DNA from 3 places in the Yersinia canariae genome. Region 2 is predicted to be linked to each of the others. Evidence: predicted binding sites of a transcription regulator. Region 2 holds the regulator's gene; each other region holds the start of a gene.

Region 1 (4,481 bases), 1.0 Mb from region 2:
TTAATGGCATCGACCAATACCTGACCCAAATCACCACTGCCACTCAGGGTTTGTTCAATGGGGTAGCCAGCATTTTGTGAAAGTTCGGTCAAAGCATTGTGTGTTTCTTCAGAAATACGTTTTTGCATATCGCCCAGATTCACGTCGATCAGTCCGGTATAGAGATCGGAATAGTTAACATCAACATGGATCAAGGAAACTTTGGCATTGTACGGCCGGGCCATGGAGACCGCTTTTTCCACTAACACCTTACTTTCCGGGGATAGGTCAACCGCAATTAGAATGTGTTTGTAAGCCATAAGTAAACTCCTTCCATAATGTTAATTAATGGGTAAGCAAACATTCAATCTGTTGAACGGGTGCTGACGCGATATCTACATAGTACCATTATGACCCCTAACTGAAGTGTTTCACGGATCACAACACACTGTTTTGATGATGATCACTAAAATCAGCGTCTGTCTTTTACACTAAAAACTGACCAAATTCTACCGCGCATCGCCCTAATGTCGTGCCGCATTGATTGAATTTAAAGCAGATCATTATCCTAAGTATAGCGCTATTCAAGCATCATGAAGGGCGTAATTCCATATTTGTGATGCAAATATAATCCCAAAAAAATGATCGTCTGATTTATATCATTCAGTTAAGAAAGATTAATATTTAGCCACTATGAGTAAGGGAGAAAAGTATTTTCTTGTGAGTAAAGTTCGTTATCAGTTAATACAAATCGATAGTTAACAAACGCCGAATTTGGCTTAATTTAGAGATTATCAGGCTATTTTTCATTTCATTTCCTACACTCATAAAGGGAGTCCTACACGTTCGGAGTGTGTGTCGAGTGAAAAACGCGTCGAGCCACAATCAGAAAGCGAACGATAGGGGGTGGCTTTTGAGGCCCTGGGGGTGTTTATATCGGCTAGAGTGAGCGATGGCGCAAGGGTTCAGAGGAAACTGACCTCATGCGTGTGATATCGCTGGGAGGATGATTATGATCAGTACCGTCGCGCTTTTTTGGGCTCTGTGTGTGGTATGTGTGATTAATATGGCACGTTATTATTCATCACTGCGTGCTTTATTGGTGGTATTACGTGGTTGCGACCCGTTGCTGTATCAGTATGTTGATGGCGGTGGATTTTTTACCTCCCACGGTCAGCCGAGCAAGCAGATTAGATTAGTCGGTTATATCTTTGCTCAACGTTATCTTGATCATCATGATCCAGAGTTTATTCGCCGTTGTGAGAGGCTACGTGGGCAATTTATTCTGACCAGCGCATTATGTGGCTTGGTCGTGGTCAGTTTGGTGGGATTAATGTTGTGGTATTAGTATGAACTTCTGGCATAAAAACATGTAAAAAGGCGACCCAATAAGGTCGCCTTTTATTTAGGGCATAGCCCGGTGCTATCACCGTTCTATATCATCACAGTTACACTCAACGCGCCCTGTGACAGTAATACATTCGCTGGATTTAGATAAATTTCAACGCGATCCAGTACAACCCGCCGGAAAGAAGAATTGAGATTGGCAAGGTTAAGACCCACGCCAACATAATGTTCTTCACCGTCTTACTCTGCACACCACCGCCATCGACCAACATGGTGCCGGCAACAGCTGAAGAGAGCACTTGAGTTGTCGATACTGGCATACCGGTATAACTGGCGATACCAATAGACACTGCGGCCGTCATTTGGGCAGAAACCCCTTGTGCATAGGTCATGCCTTTCTTACCGATTTTCTCACCGATAGTCACTGCTACTCGTTTCCAGCCAATCATAGTACCCAAAGACAGGGCTAGAGCGACGGCAACGATAATCCAGGTTGGTGCATATTCCACAGTTTCTAGCAAATCTGTACGCAGATTATTGAGGAAACGGCGGTCTTCAGCACTGGTTTCTGGCAGTTTGGCAACTGTTCCAGCAGTTTCTGCAACACACATCAGCAAGCGACGCATATGGCTACGTTGGTCGACCGTCAGGTCGTCATAGCTTTGCAGATTTGCTAACAGCGTTTGAGCATGATCAATCGCTATCATGGCGCGTGAGCTATCACAGTGGAACTGGGTTGGTGTATTCGGCAATGTATCTGGTGTCGGCACCAGTGGCTTGAGCGCGACAGCATGAGGTAAGACTTCAACATGCTGCTGATAATATTGTTGCAGATGAGTCACTGCATCGCGGGTGCGGGCAATATCATAGCCTGTTGCATTCATATTCACGACAAACCCAGCCGGAGCCACGCCGATTAATACCAGCATGATCAAGCCAATCCCTTTCTGACCATCGTTAGCACCATGAGAAAAACTCACGCCAATAGCCGATATAATCAGTGCAGTACGGGTCCAGAATGGCGGTTTACGTTTACCGTCTTTCTTTTCACGTTCAGCGGGTGTCAGATGAATACGTTGCTGCTTTTTGGTCCCGTTCCAGTAACGACGTAGCAGGAACACCATCAAACCGGCAATAACCAGACCCACAATTGGGGATAAGATTAATGACAGGAAGATTTGAATCATCTTAGGAACGTTCAGCGCATCGACAACAGATGTACTGGTCATTAATGCATTGGTTAAACCAATACCGATGATTGCACCAATCAGCGTATGCGAACTGGAGGCTGGGATACCGAAATACCACGTGCCCAAATTCCAGATGATCGCAGCCAGCAGCATAGAGAAGACCATCGCCAACCCATGTGCCGAACTGACATTCAACAGCAGATCAGTAGGCAATAAGTGAACGATGGCATAAGCCACGCTCAATCCGCCCAGCATCACGCCGAGGAAGTTAAACACCCCTGCCATCACGACAGCCACCTGTGAACGCATGGCGCGGGTATAAATTACGGTCGCAACCGCATTGGCTGTGTCATGAAAACCATTGATGGCTTCATAAAACAGCACAAACAACAAAGCAAGAACTAACATTAGGCCGGTATGGAAATCCAGGCCAGCGAAAAGATGCAGCATAAGCGTTACGCCAGTTTGTGGACATGAACGCGGCGCATTATCAGTGACAATGGGGGGTGGGGAAAAGGAAAATATGACCTTTTTTTGACATGACCGCAGACGAATTCGTCTTTTCGAGCAATATATGCATGTTATATCAGCGGGTTACTTAGTTTTACCGTCTGAGACATTTTCTTACTATAGCATCCTGACTGTGGGCGACTTACAATCACCCGCCGCGAATTTGTCAGTTGAATGAACAAATAATATGCGAGACGGCGAGAAAGTGGACAATTTTGCAGTGATGATGATTTTACTCAGTGAGGCCCAGTGTGGAACAGTTTGATGTGGTAGTGATAGGCGCAGGTGCTGCGGGCCTATTTTGTGCAGCTCAGGCCGGGCAAGCAGGGCGTCGGGTACTCTTGATTGATAATGGTAAAAAAGCAGGGCGTAAGATACTGATGTCTGGTGGTGGCCGCTGTAATTTCACCAATATGTTTGTCGAACCCGCTGCCTATCTCTCTCAAAACCCTCATTTCTGTAAATCTGCTTTGGCGCGTTATACGCAATGGGATTTCATTGATCTAATGAATCGCTACAACATCGCCTGGCATGAGAAAACATTAGGGCAATTGTTTTGCGATGATTCCGCCCAACAAGTGGTGGCGCTTTTGCTGAAAGAGTGCGAATTGGGGCAAGTGACCATTCGGCTGCGTAGCGAGGTTCAGTCGGTTGAAAAAAGTGAGACTGGTTTTTTATTGCAGATTAATGATGAAAAAGTAAGCGCTCACTCACTGGTTGTAGCTTCTGGCGGCCTATCTATGCCGGGGCTTGGTGCGTCTCCATTTGGTTATAAGCTGGCAGAACAGTTTGGTCTAAAAGTATTGCCGACCCGCGCAGCATTGGTCCCTTTCACCCTGCATAAACCTTTGTTAGAGCACCTGCAAACACTCTCCGGTGTTTCAGTTCCGGCGGTAGTGACGGCCGAGAATGGTGTCAGTTTCCGTGAGAGTATTTTATTTACTCACCGCGGTCTTTCTGGTCCAGCTATTTTGCAGCTTTCAAGCTACTGGCAGCCTGGCGAGTATGTGAGCATTAACTTACTTCCTGACACAGATTTAGCCGCATTCCTCAATACCGAGCGGCAAGCGCATCCCAATCAGACATTGAAAAACACCTTGGCGCAGCGGTTACCTAAGCGGCTAGTGGAATGTCTCCAGACGTTGGAACAACTGCCGGATGTCACCTTGAAGCAGTTAAATACTGCGCATCAGGCCGCCTTGATAGCAAATCTGCAAGAATGGCGTGTGCAACCGAATGGAACGGAAGGTTACCGTACTGCTGAAGTCACTATTGGCGGCGTAGATACTCAAGAACTCTCCTCTAAGACAATGGAGGCCCATAAGGTGCCTGGGTTGTACTTCATTGGCGAGGTTGTTGATGTTACTGGCTGGTTAGGGGGCTATAACTTCCAATGGGCCTGGAGCTCAGCCTGGGCCTGTGCGCAGGCATTGGCGGCCAAGGAGGGGTAACAGC
Region 2 (4,481 bases):
AGAGATCGCGCCGCCCAACCTCCCTTCAGCCCGAGTTCACCAAAGCGCTGGATGCGGTGAGGTTCTCCACAGCGGCGATTTTGCGAAAAAATAGCATCGAGCTGAGATAAAGTCATTTTGTTCAGTGGGTTATCCTGATGAACAAAAACGACCAATGCATCTACCGCAACAGGAACAGCAAGTGGCGGATAACCATAACGTTGAGTGAATGCGGTGATTTCAGCCGCTTTCATTGGCCGACTCATCGGCCCGAGTTGAGCCGCTCCTGCCGCCAATGCCGCCGGAGCGGTAGAGGAACCTGCTGCCTGTATTTGCAAATTAACGCCGGGGTAGTGTTGATTGAAATCATCAGCCCATAAAGACATCAAATTAGCTAAGGTGTCGGAGCCGACACTGGAAAGATTACCAGACAGAGTATGAGGCTTTAGCGCCTGAACCTCAGCGACAGGCGAAACAGCTACTGGTTGCGCTATAGCGCCGTAGCCCCACCCTAGCAGGGCATACAACAGCGCCAGTTTTCCCCATCTCATCAACTTGGTGTCCATGCAGTCTTAGGATTTGACTGCATTCTCGGTTAAAACCGTCGGAACAATCAACCGATTCGGTAGGGTAAAAATAAATCTCGTCCCCAAACCGATTTCACTCATGACATCCAAACGCGCATCGTGATGGCTCAATGCATGTTTCACAATTGCCAACCCCAACCCACTGCCACCCGTTTGCCTTGAACGGGCCTTATCCACCCGATAGAAGCGCTCTGTAAGGCGCGGCACATGCTCAGGGCCAATCCCCGGCCCATTGTCACTAACCTGAAATTGTGCGCCTTGTGCAGTGCGCTGCCAGCACACCTCAATCTTGGTGCCATCTGGAGTGTGATTAACCGCGTTATAAACCAGATTAGAAACAGCACTGCGCAGTTGATCTTCATTGCCAAAGACTTTCAACTGCTCGTTAATTCGGAAAGTAATCTCATGACGCCCATTGCTCAGCGCTTGTACCTCATGCTGTAACATTTTCAGCATCCGCGGAATGTCGACCTGCTCATTCATGTCCACATTAGGCGCTGCTTCAATTCGCGACAGCGTCAATAATTGTTTAACCAGCCCATCCATTCGCTTGGTCTGTTCCTGCATCGTCCCTAGTGCTTTATCCCGTAATGGCCCAACTAATTCCTGGTCGTGCATCATTTCCAGATACCCCTGCAAGACTGTCAGAGGAGTGCGCAGCTCATGACTAACGTTGGCAAAGAAATTACGCCGAGCCCCTTCTAGCTGGCGCATTTGGGTCACATCACGAGCCACCATTAGCAATTGGCCTTCAGAATAAGGCATCACGCGGAACTCAACGTAATAACCATTATTGAGTTGCAGGGTCAATGGACGAGAAAACTCTTGCTGTTGCAGATACTGACTGAATTCAGGATAACGCAGTAAGTTAAGAATATGCTGGCCATTATCTTCCGGCCAACGGAACCCCAGCAATTGCTGAGCCAAACCATTACACCAGAAAATATTGCCATCAATTGTCGTCATAATGACTGCATCAGGTAATGATTCGGCACCGCTACGGAACCGTTTGATAAGTAGCGCTAATTCACGACGCCGACGACGATTTCGCAGTTGCATCTGGTATAAGCCGTAAAATAAAGGCTCCCAACTCCAGCGCCCAGAAGGCGGAGTCATGCTGCGGTCTAACCACAGCCAATGAGATAATTTAAGTTGGTTGTAGAAATTCCAGACCAGTGCTGCGATAACTGAAACCAATAATAACCAAGGAAGGTACCCGATAAAGGCACCTAACAATAATGCGGGCAAACAAAAAAGGGCCAGCTCTAAAGCCAGCGTTTTCCATGATAAACGTTCTAACACAACGAATTCTCCGGCACTGAAAACTCAGTAGCGCGTTGAGAAACGGTATCCGGTTCCCCGGACAGTTTGCACCATTCTGTCATGGCCATCAATTTCAAGCGCCTTACGTAGCCGACGAATATGCACGTCAACAGTGCGATCTTCTACATAAACGTTAGTGCCCCAGACATAATTAAGCAACTGTTCACGGCTGTAAACTCGCTCAGGATGGGTCATAAAGAAGTGCAATAACTTAAATTCGGTCGGCCCCATATCCAGCGCTTGCTCATTGGCCATAACCCGATGTGAGGACGGGTCCAAACTCAATCCTTGCATTTCAATGACTTCTTCAACCGCCATTGGCGATATCCGGCGCATGACGGCTTTGATGCGCGCCACCAATTCTTTGGGTGAAAAAGGCTTGGTAATATAGTCATCCGCCCCGACTTCCAAACCGCGCACTCTGTCTTCTTCCTCGCCACGGGCGGTCAACATCATCACTGGGATATCGCGGGTCAGCGCTTCACGTTTCATGTGCTTAATAAACTGAATACCTGAGCCCCCAGGTAACATCCAGTCCAATAACACTAAATCGGGGAAAGGCTCCGACAAACGCGTGACTGCACTGTCATAATCCTCGGCTTCTAACGGTTGGTAGCCATTCTGTTCCAACACAAAGCACACCATCTCACGGATTGGTGCTTCATCTTCAACTACCAGTATGCGTCTTGCCATCATCAACCCTGCCAGTAAGTTAGTGGTCACTATTTGATTTCGGATGCCATTATGCGTCACTTTTGTGACATTTTTATGAAAAACATCGCGCTCTTGTAAGCAATAAGCATAGTGATAAATTTCATGATAATTGCAAAATGCAGTGCTCAAGTTTGCGAGGCGTCTCGGAGATTTCCCTCACACCCTGCTTTTAGCCGCGACATCCGGCGGGCAGCGTTTATAATCAGCGCCATTATCTTTGAAAGACAACCTGCCATAGCGGGAGATTTATGCGCATTATTCACACCTCTGACTGGCATTTAGGCCAGCATTTCTTTACCAAAAGTCGTGCGCCTGAACATCAGGCTTTTTTACACTGGCTTATTGAACAGATTGAAGAAAATCAGGTTGATGCGCTGATTGTTGCAGGGGATATTTTTGATACTGGCTCCCCACCCAGCTATGCCCGTGAGCTGTATAACCGTTTTGTGGTCGAACTCCAGGCAACAAATTGCCAGTTGATTGTTTTGGGGGGAAATCATGATTCAGTATCAACGCTGAATGAATCTCGGGGTTTGCTTTCTTATTTGAATACCACAGTCATTTCCTGCGCCAATAACAATCTGGATCAACAAGTTATTATACTGAAAGACCATCAGGGCCAGCCAGCGGCCTTGCTTTGTGCTATTCCTTTTTTGCGACCGCGCGACTTAGTTACCAGTCAGGCCGGTGAGTCCGGTGAGCAAAAACAACTGGCATTACAAGAAGCAATTGCCGCTCACTATCAGGCGCTCTATCAGCGAGCGCTAGAGCGGCGCACGGAACTGGGGCTGCCCTTGCCTATTATCGCCACTGGGCATTTGACCACAGTCGGGGTCACCACCACAGATTCGGTACGTGATATTTATATCGGCACACTGGATGCTTTCCCGGCACAAGCTTTCCCCCCAGCAGATTATATTGCTCTGGGTCATATCCATCGCGCTCAGCAAGTTGCGAAAACCGAGCATATCCGTTATAGCGGCTCACCAATCGCTTTAAGTTTTGATGAATTGAGCAGCGAGAAAAGTGTTTATCTGGTTGAATTTGCTCAGCAAGCTTTAACATCAGTGACCCCACTCTTCATCCCACAATTTCAACCAATGAAGTTAATCAAAGGCGATTTGGCGCAAATAGAGCAACAGTTAGCCGAATTTGCTAACCATCAGGGCTTACCGGTATGGCTAGATATAGAAGTCGCAACGCAAGACTATCTCACTGATATTCAAAGACGAATCCAGGCATTGGCCGCGGAACTTCCGGTGGAAGTGGTGCTATTGCGGCGCAGTAAAGAACAGCGCAATAACAGCATTGAACGCCAGGAAAAAGAAACACTCAATGAGCTGAGTGTTACAGATGTATTTGAGCGCAGACTGGCGCAGGAAGCGGATTTAGCCGAGCCACGCCAAGAGCGCATGCGCCAAATGTTCAATCAAGTGGTGGTGGACATCACACTAGGTAAAGATGCTGCAGAGGAGCAACCTGCATGAGAATTTTAAGTCTACGCTTGAAAAATATTAATTCTCTACAGGGTGAATGGAAGATAGATTTCACCGCAGAACCCTTTGCCAGCAACGGGTTATTCGCTATCACCGGCCCTACAGGGGCGGGCAAAACTACCCTGCTTGATGCCATCTGTCTCGCGCTATACCACCAAACTCCGCGTTTGAATGTCACCCCGAGCCAAAACGAACTGATGACCCGCCATACTGCGGAGTCGCTCGCTGAAGTTGAATTCGAGGTAAAAGGCACGAGTTACCGCGCGTTCTGGAGCCAGCGTCGTGCTAAAAATAGCCCTGAAGGGAATCTACAAGCCCCTAAAGTTGAGCTAGCGCTGTGTGAAGATGGCAAAATCCTGGCTGATAAAGTGCGTGATAAGCT
Region 3 (4,481 bases), 1.4 Mb from region 2:
GAGCCATGTGGGTCGACAGTTGCCCAACGGCGTCAGGCGTAAGTGATTTTTGGTCGCGCTACCGACCAGATTCAGGCCGCAGCGGCTTAACAGGGACTCGGCTTGTTGGGCCAACTCACCCACCTGGCCTATTTGCCCCATTTTGCTATATGGATGCTCAGGCGCTAACTCCGCCAGAGTTTCAAGTGCAGAAAGTGGCTGGCTGACCGCCTGCCCATTAGGCAACTTCGCCAATAAATCCAAAGAGCCAGAAGAAAAATGCAGCGCATTTTGGCCGGCGCTGACAATCGCGCAATATTTACCTTGCTCGGCGAGGCGAATACCGCACGCCAGCCCAGCTAGCCCACCACCGATGATAATCACATCAAATTTCATCTGGTTTCTCCTGAACATTGGCAGCACTCGGGCTATCATCCAGACCACAAAGCCCTTGATAAACCCAATGAGTAAACTCGCTTTCCCGCAAGGCGTCGCCCCACGCTATCGGGCGTACGCCTTTCCAGCGCTCATTCAAAAACTGCCTAAGCTGTTCACGAGATTGCTGCGGTGTGGTCACCTTAAAGCGGCTGAGTAAACCCGCGGCACGGCAAGCGCAAAGCTCGCCCTGACAAGTCCCCATGCCAACCCGGGTGCGACGGCGTAAATCCAGTAGGTTATTAACTGAAAGAGATTCAATGGCATAGCGCACTTCACCGGCAGTCACGGCCTCACACTCGCACACCAAGCTGTTATCCAGACGGTTTCCAGCCAATAGCTGTGTCGCACGGTCGCCATGACGATAAACAGCGGAGCCGCGAATGCTGGCAGGTAAGGAAATGACTTTGCTGAGAGTCTGTTCTGCCGACTGTTGTGAGCCGGGCAGCGGCTCTTGTGCTGTGGTGCAGGCCGCTGTCACACCCAGCTTTTCACACACTTTATCTGTGGCCCATTCCGCCATCAGCCGATAGGTCATCAACTTGCCGCCAGTGATGGTGATAAAGCCTTCCAACCCATCGCGGCTGGCATGATCGAGCAATACAATACCGCGACTAACATTACGCCCTGAAGGATCATCATCACTGGCAACCAGCGGCCTAACCCCAGCATAAGCACGTAAAATGCGCGTTTGTGCCAGTTGTGGCGACAGTTTGGAGCCTTCGCGAATTAAGGTATCCACCTCTTGTGCCGTGACAACCATATTGTCTATTTGGTCGTATTCAATATGGGTGGAAGTGGTACCAATCAGTGAAATGGTATCGCCCGGCACCAGAATGTCGGCGTCTGCGGGTTTACGGCAGCGATTGATCACCATGTTGTTGATCCGATGCCCCAGGATCAACAGCGCGCCTTTGGCGGGAAACATGCGAATACGAAGATCGGCGTATTCTGCAATATGCTGGCCCCAGATCCCCGCCGCATTCACGACAATTTGCGCATGAATATCATATTGCCGCTGATTTTTGTGATCAAAAACGCGCACGCCACTCACTCGATCACCGTGACGCAATAAGCCGATAACTTCATGATAAGTCAGCACATTGGCACCGTGCTCACGTGCATCCAACATATTGGCGGCGGTTAAGCGGAAGGGATCAACTGTACCGTCCGGTACGCGCACGGCAGCAATCAGCGCGGGGTTAGCGGCGGGCTCAAGCCGTAATGCTTGTTTAGGATCAATGGCTTCGGTGTCGATCCCCGCCTCCTGGCAGCGAGCAATAAATTGTTCCTGATAGTCCAGAGAGTCTTCCGGCAAGGTGATAAACAAGCCATCGGTTTGCTCAATACAATGGCGGGCAATGCGTTTCAGAATCCGGTTTTCTTCAATACATTCACGCGCGGACTCACCGTCGGTTACAGCATAACGTGCGCCACTGTGTAATAAGCCATGATTGCGGCCCGTCGCACCGGTAGCAATGTCATGCCTCTCCAAAAGCGTGCAAGCCAAACCGCGTCTGGCGCAGTCTCGGGCAATCCCGGCACCGGTCGCGCCACCACCAATAATGATGACATCCGTTTCTGTGTAAGGAGAACTGTTCGTCATGAAAGACCCCACATTATCAGACAGCCGCTCGGCGGCTAATTATGAGTCTATTGAGCCACAATCTTTATGGTTATTGTTTGATAAGGAACAAAAACGAACGAAAAACGAAAGTGAAGTGGTGTTTAAAAACCATGATTGTGATCAAAGTCACAGGTAATTTGTCATTACCAGTTTCAAAATGTTAACCAATCGCTCAAAATTGCCGCCACTTTCATATAACTGTAACAAATGCGCCATCACTCACAGATAAGTTCTACAAATTTATCTAGCATGGCGTTCGTTATGGAACATAAACGATAATAGTTTTGCCGTTTAACCACCGGGTAGATACCAGGCTATACCGGAGTCAAAAAAACAAAAAGCCATCGGAGGCACTCATGTTGAGTATTTTTAAGCCCGCGCCACATGTGGCACGGCTTCCCGCAGACCAGGTCGACCCCACTTACCGCCGCTTACGCTGGCAAATCTTCATGGGCATCTTCTTCGGTTACGCTGCCTACTATTTGGTACGTAAAAACTTTACTTTGGCCATGCCGTATTTGATCGAACAAGGATTCTCACGCGGGGATCTGGGCTTCGCACTATCCGGTATTTCTATTGCTTATGGTTTCTCCAAATTCATCATGGGTTCGGTTTCTGACCGGTCTAACCCACGAGTGTTCCTCTCTGCCGGTTTGATTCTCTCCGCTGCCGTGATGCTGTTTATGGGCTTCGTGCCTTGGGCAACGTCCAGTATCGCCGTGATGTTTGTGCTGTTGTTCTTATGCGGCTGGTTCCAGGGCATGGGGTGGCCGCCATGTGGCCGTACTATGGTGCACTGGTGGTCGAAGAAAGAACGTGGTGGGATTGTTTCTATCTGGAACTGCGCCCATAACGTCGGCGGGGGTTTACCGCCATTGCTGTTCCTGCTGGGGATGGCGTGGTTTAACGACTGGAAAGCTGCGTTATATATGCCCGCGTTCGGTGCTATTTTGGTGGCATTGATTGTCTTTGGTTTGATGCGCGACACCCCGCAATCTGTGGGTTTACCGCCAATTGAAGAATACAAAAACGACTATCCAGATGACTATACAGTCGCCGCGGAAGAAGAGCTGACGGCGAAACAAATCTTCATGCAATATGTGTTACCAAACAAGCTGTTATGGTATATCGCAATTGCTAACGTCTTTGTTTATTTGCTGCGTTACGGCATCCTCGACTGGTCACCGACCTATCTGAAAGAAGTGAAACACTTCGCGCTGGATAAATCCTCATGGGCTTATTTCCTGTATGAATACGCTGGTATTCCAGGGACATTGCTGTGTGGTTGGATGTCCGACAAAGTGTTTAAAGGTAACCGTGGCGCGACCGGGGTGTTCTTTATGACTCTGGTGACTATCGCGACCATTGTTTACTGGCTAAACCCGGTTGGTAACCCTGGCATTGATATGGCCTGTATGATCACAATCGGCTTCCTGATTTACGGCCCGGTGATGTTAATTGGCTTGCATGCCCTTGAATTAGCACCGAAAAAAGCAGCGGGTACCGCAGCAGGCTTCACGGGCTTGTTCGGCTATCTGGGCGGTTCGGTCGCAGCCAGTGCCATTGTCGGTTACACCGTTGACTACTTCGGTTGGGACGGCGGCTTTATGGTCATGATTGGCGGTAGCATCTTGGCCGTTCTGTTATTGATTGTCGTGATGTTCAGTGAGAAAAAACACCACGAAGAGATGGCAAGAAAGCAGGATTTATAAGCTAACGTCTAGCTTCAAGCACGAAGAGTAAAACAGGCTGTGCCGTTATCTATGGATTAATAGCGACACAGCCTTTTTCATACCCTGAAATTGATAAAAGGAGCAATATCAATGCAAACCCACCTAAAATCACTGGTAGCGAGCATGATTCTGGCATCATCAGTCGCCGGTATGGCATACGCGGCAGAGTCACCTTCCACAGATAAATCCGTACTCACCACACCTTCAGCCGATAAAGTGGTTATCGCGCACCGTGGTGCCAGTGGCTATTTACCTGAGCACTCACTGCCAGCCAAAGCTATGGCCTACGCGCAAGGTGCTGATTATCTTGAACAAGATTTGGTCATGACCAAAGATAATGAGTTAGTGGTTCTGCACGACCATTATCTGGACCGCGTGACTGATGTCGCCGAGCGCTTCCCCGATCGCGCCCGCAAAGATGGCCGCTATTACGCCATTGACTTCACTTTACCGGAAATCAAATCACTGAAATTTACCGAAGGCTTTGATATTGATAAAGATGGTAAGAAAGTGCAGAGCTATCCGGGCCGTTTCCCAATGGGTAAATCTGATTTCCGCGTGCACACCTTCCAGGAAGAGATTGAATTTGTTCAGGGGCTGAATCATTCGACCGGTAAAAACATCGGAATCTATCCTGAAATCAAAGCGCCATGGTTCCATAAGCAGGAAGGGAAAGACATTTCCACCAAGGTGTTAGAAGTATTAAA

What was found. The regulator PhoB, encoded in region 2, activates phosphate uptake and scavenging genes when phosphate is short. The targets are predictions, from matches to a motif close to CTGTCATAAAACTGNCNNAT.
Positions count from the first base shown of each region.
Region 1: a site for PhoB is predicted at 3,038-3,057, ahead of pitA (inorganic phosphate transporter PitA). Genes of this name have one in related genera too.
Region 3: a site for PhoB is predicted at 2,229-2,248, ahead of glpT (glycerol-3-phosphate transporter). Genes of this name have one in related genera too.

Region 1 is NZ_CP043727.1:4,514,523-4,519,003, reverse strand. Features, by position in the region: gene uspA (universal stress protein UspA) at 1-299, opposite strand, end outside; gene uspB (universal stress protein UspB) at 992-1,327, shown strand; gene pitA (inorganic phosphate transporter PitA) at 1,470-2,966, opposite strand; gene F0T03_RS20695 (BaiN/RdsA family NAD(P)/FAD-dependent oxidoreductase) at 3,278-4,477, shown strand.
Region 2 is NZ_CP043727.1:3,500,304-3,504,784, forward strand. Features, by position in the region: gene F0T03_RS16205 (PstS family phosphate ABC transporter substrate-binding protein) at 1-530, opposite strand, end outside; gene phoR (phosphate regulon sensor histidine kinase PhoR) at 552-1,868, opposite strand; gene phoB (phosphate response regulator transcription factor PhoB) at 1,893-2,582, opposite strand; gene sbcD (exonuclease subunit SbcD) at 2,852-4,090, shown strand; gene F0T03_RS16225 (AAA family ATPase) at 4,087-4,481, shown strand, end outside.
Region 3 is NZ_CP043727.1:233,448-237,928, reverse strand. Features, by position in the region: gene glpB (glycerol-3-phosphate dehydrogenase subunit GlpB) at 1-375, opposite strand, end outside; gene glpA (anaerobic glycerol-3-phosphate dehydrogenase subunit A) at 365-2,020, opposite strand; gene F0T03_RS21505 (hypothetical protein) at 2,019-2,177, shown strand; gene glpT (glycerol-3-phosphate transporter) at 2,398-3,753, shown strand; gene glpQ (glycerophosphodiester phosphodiesterase) at 3,865-4,481, shown strand, end outside.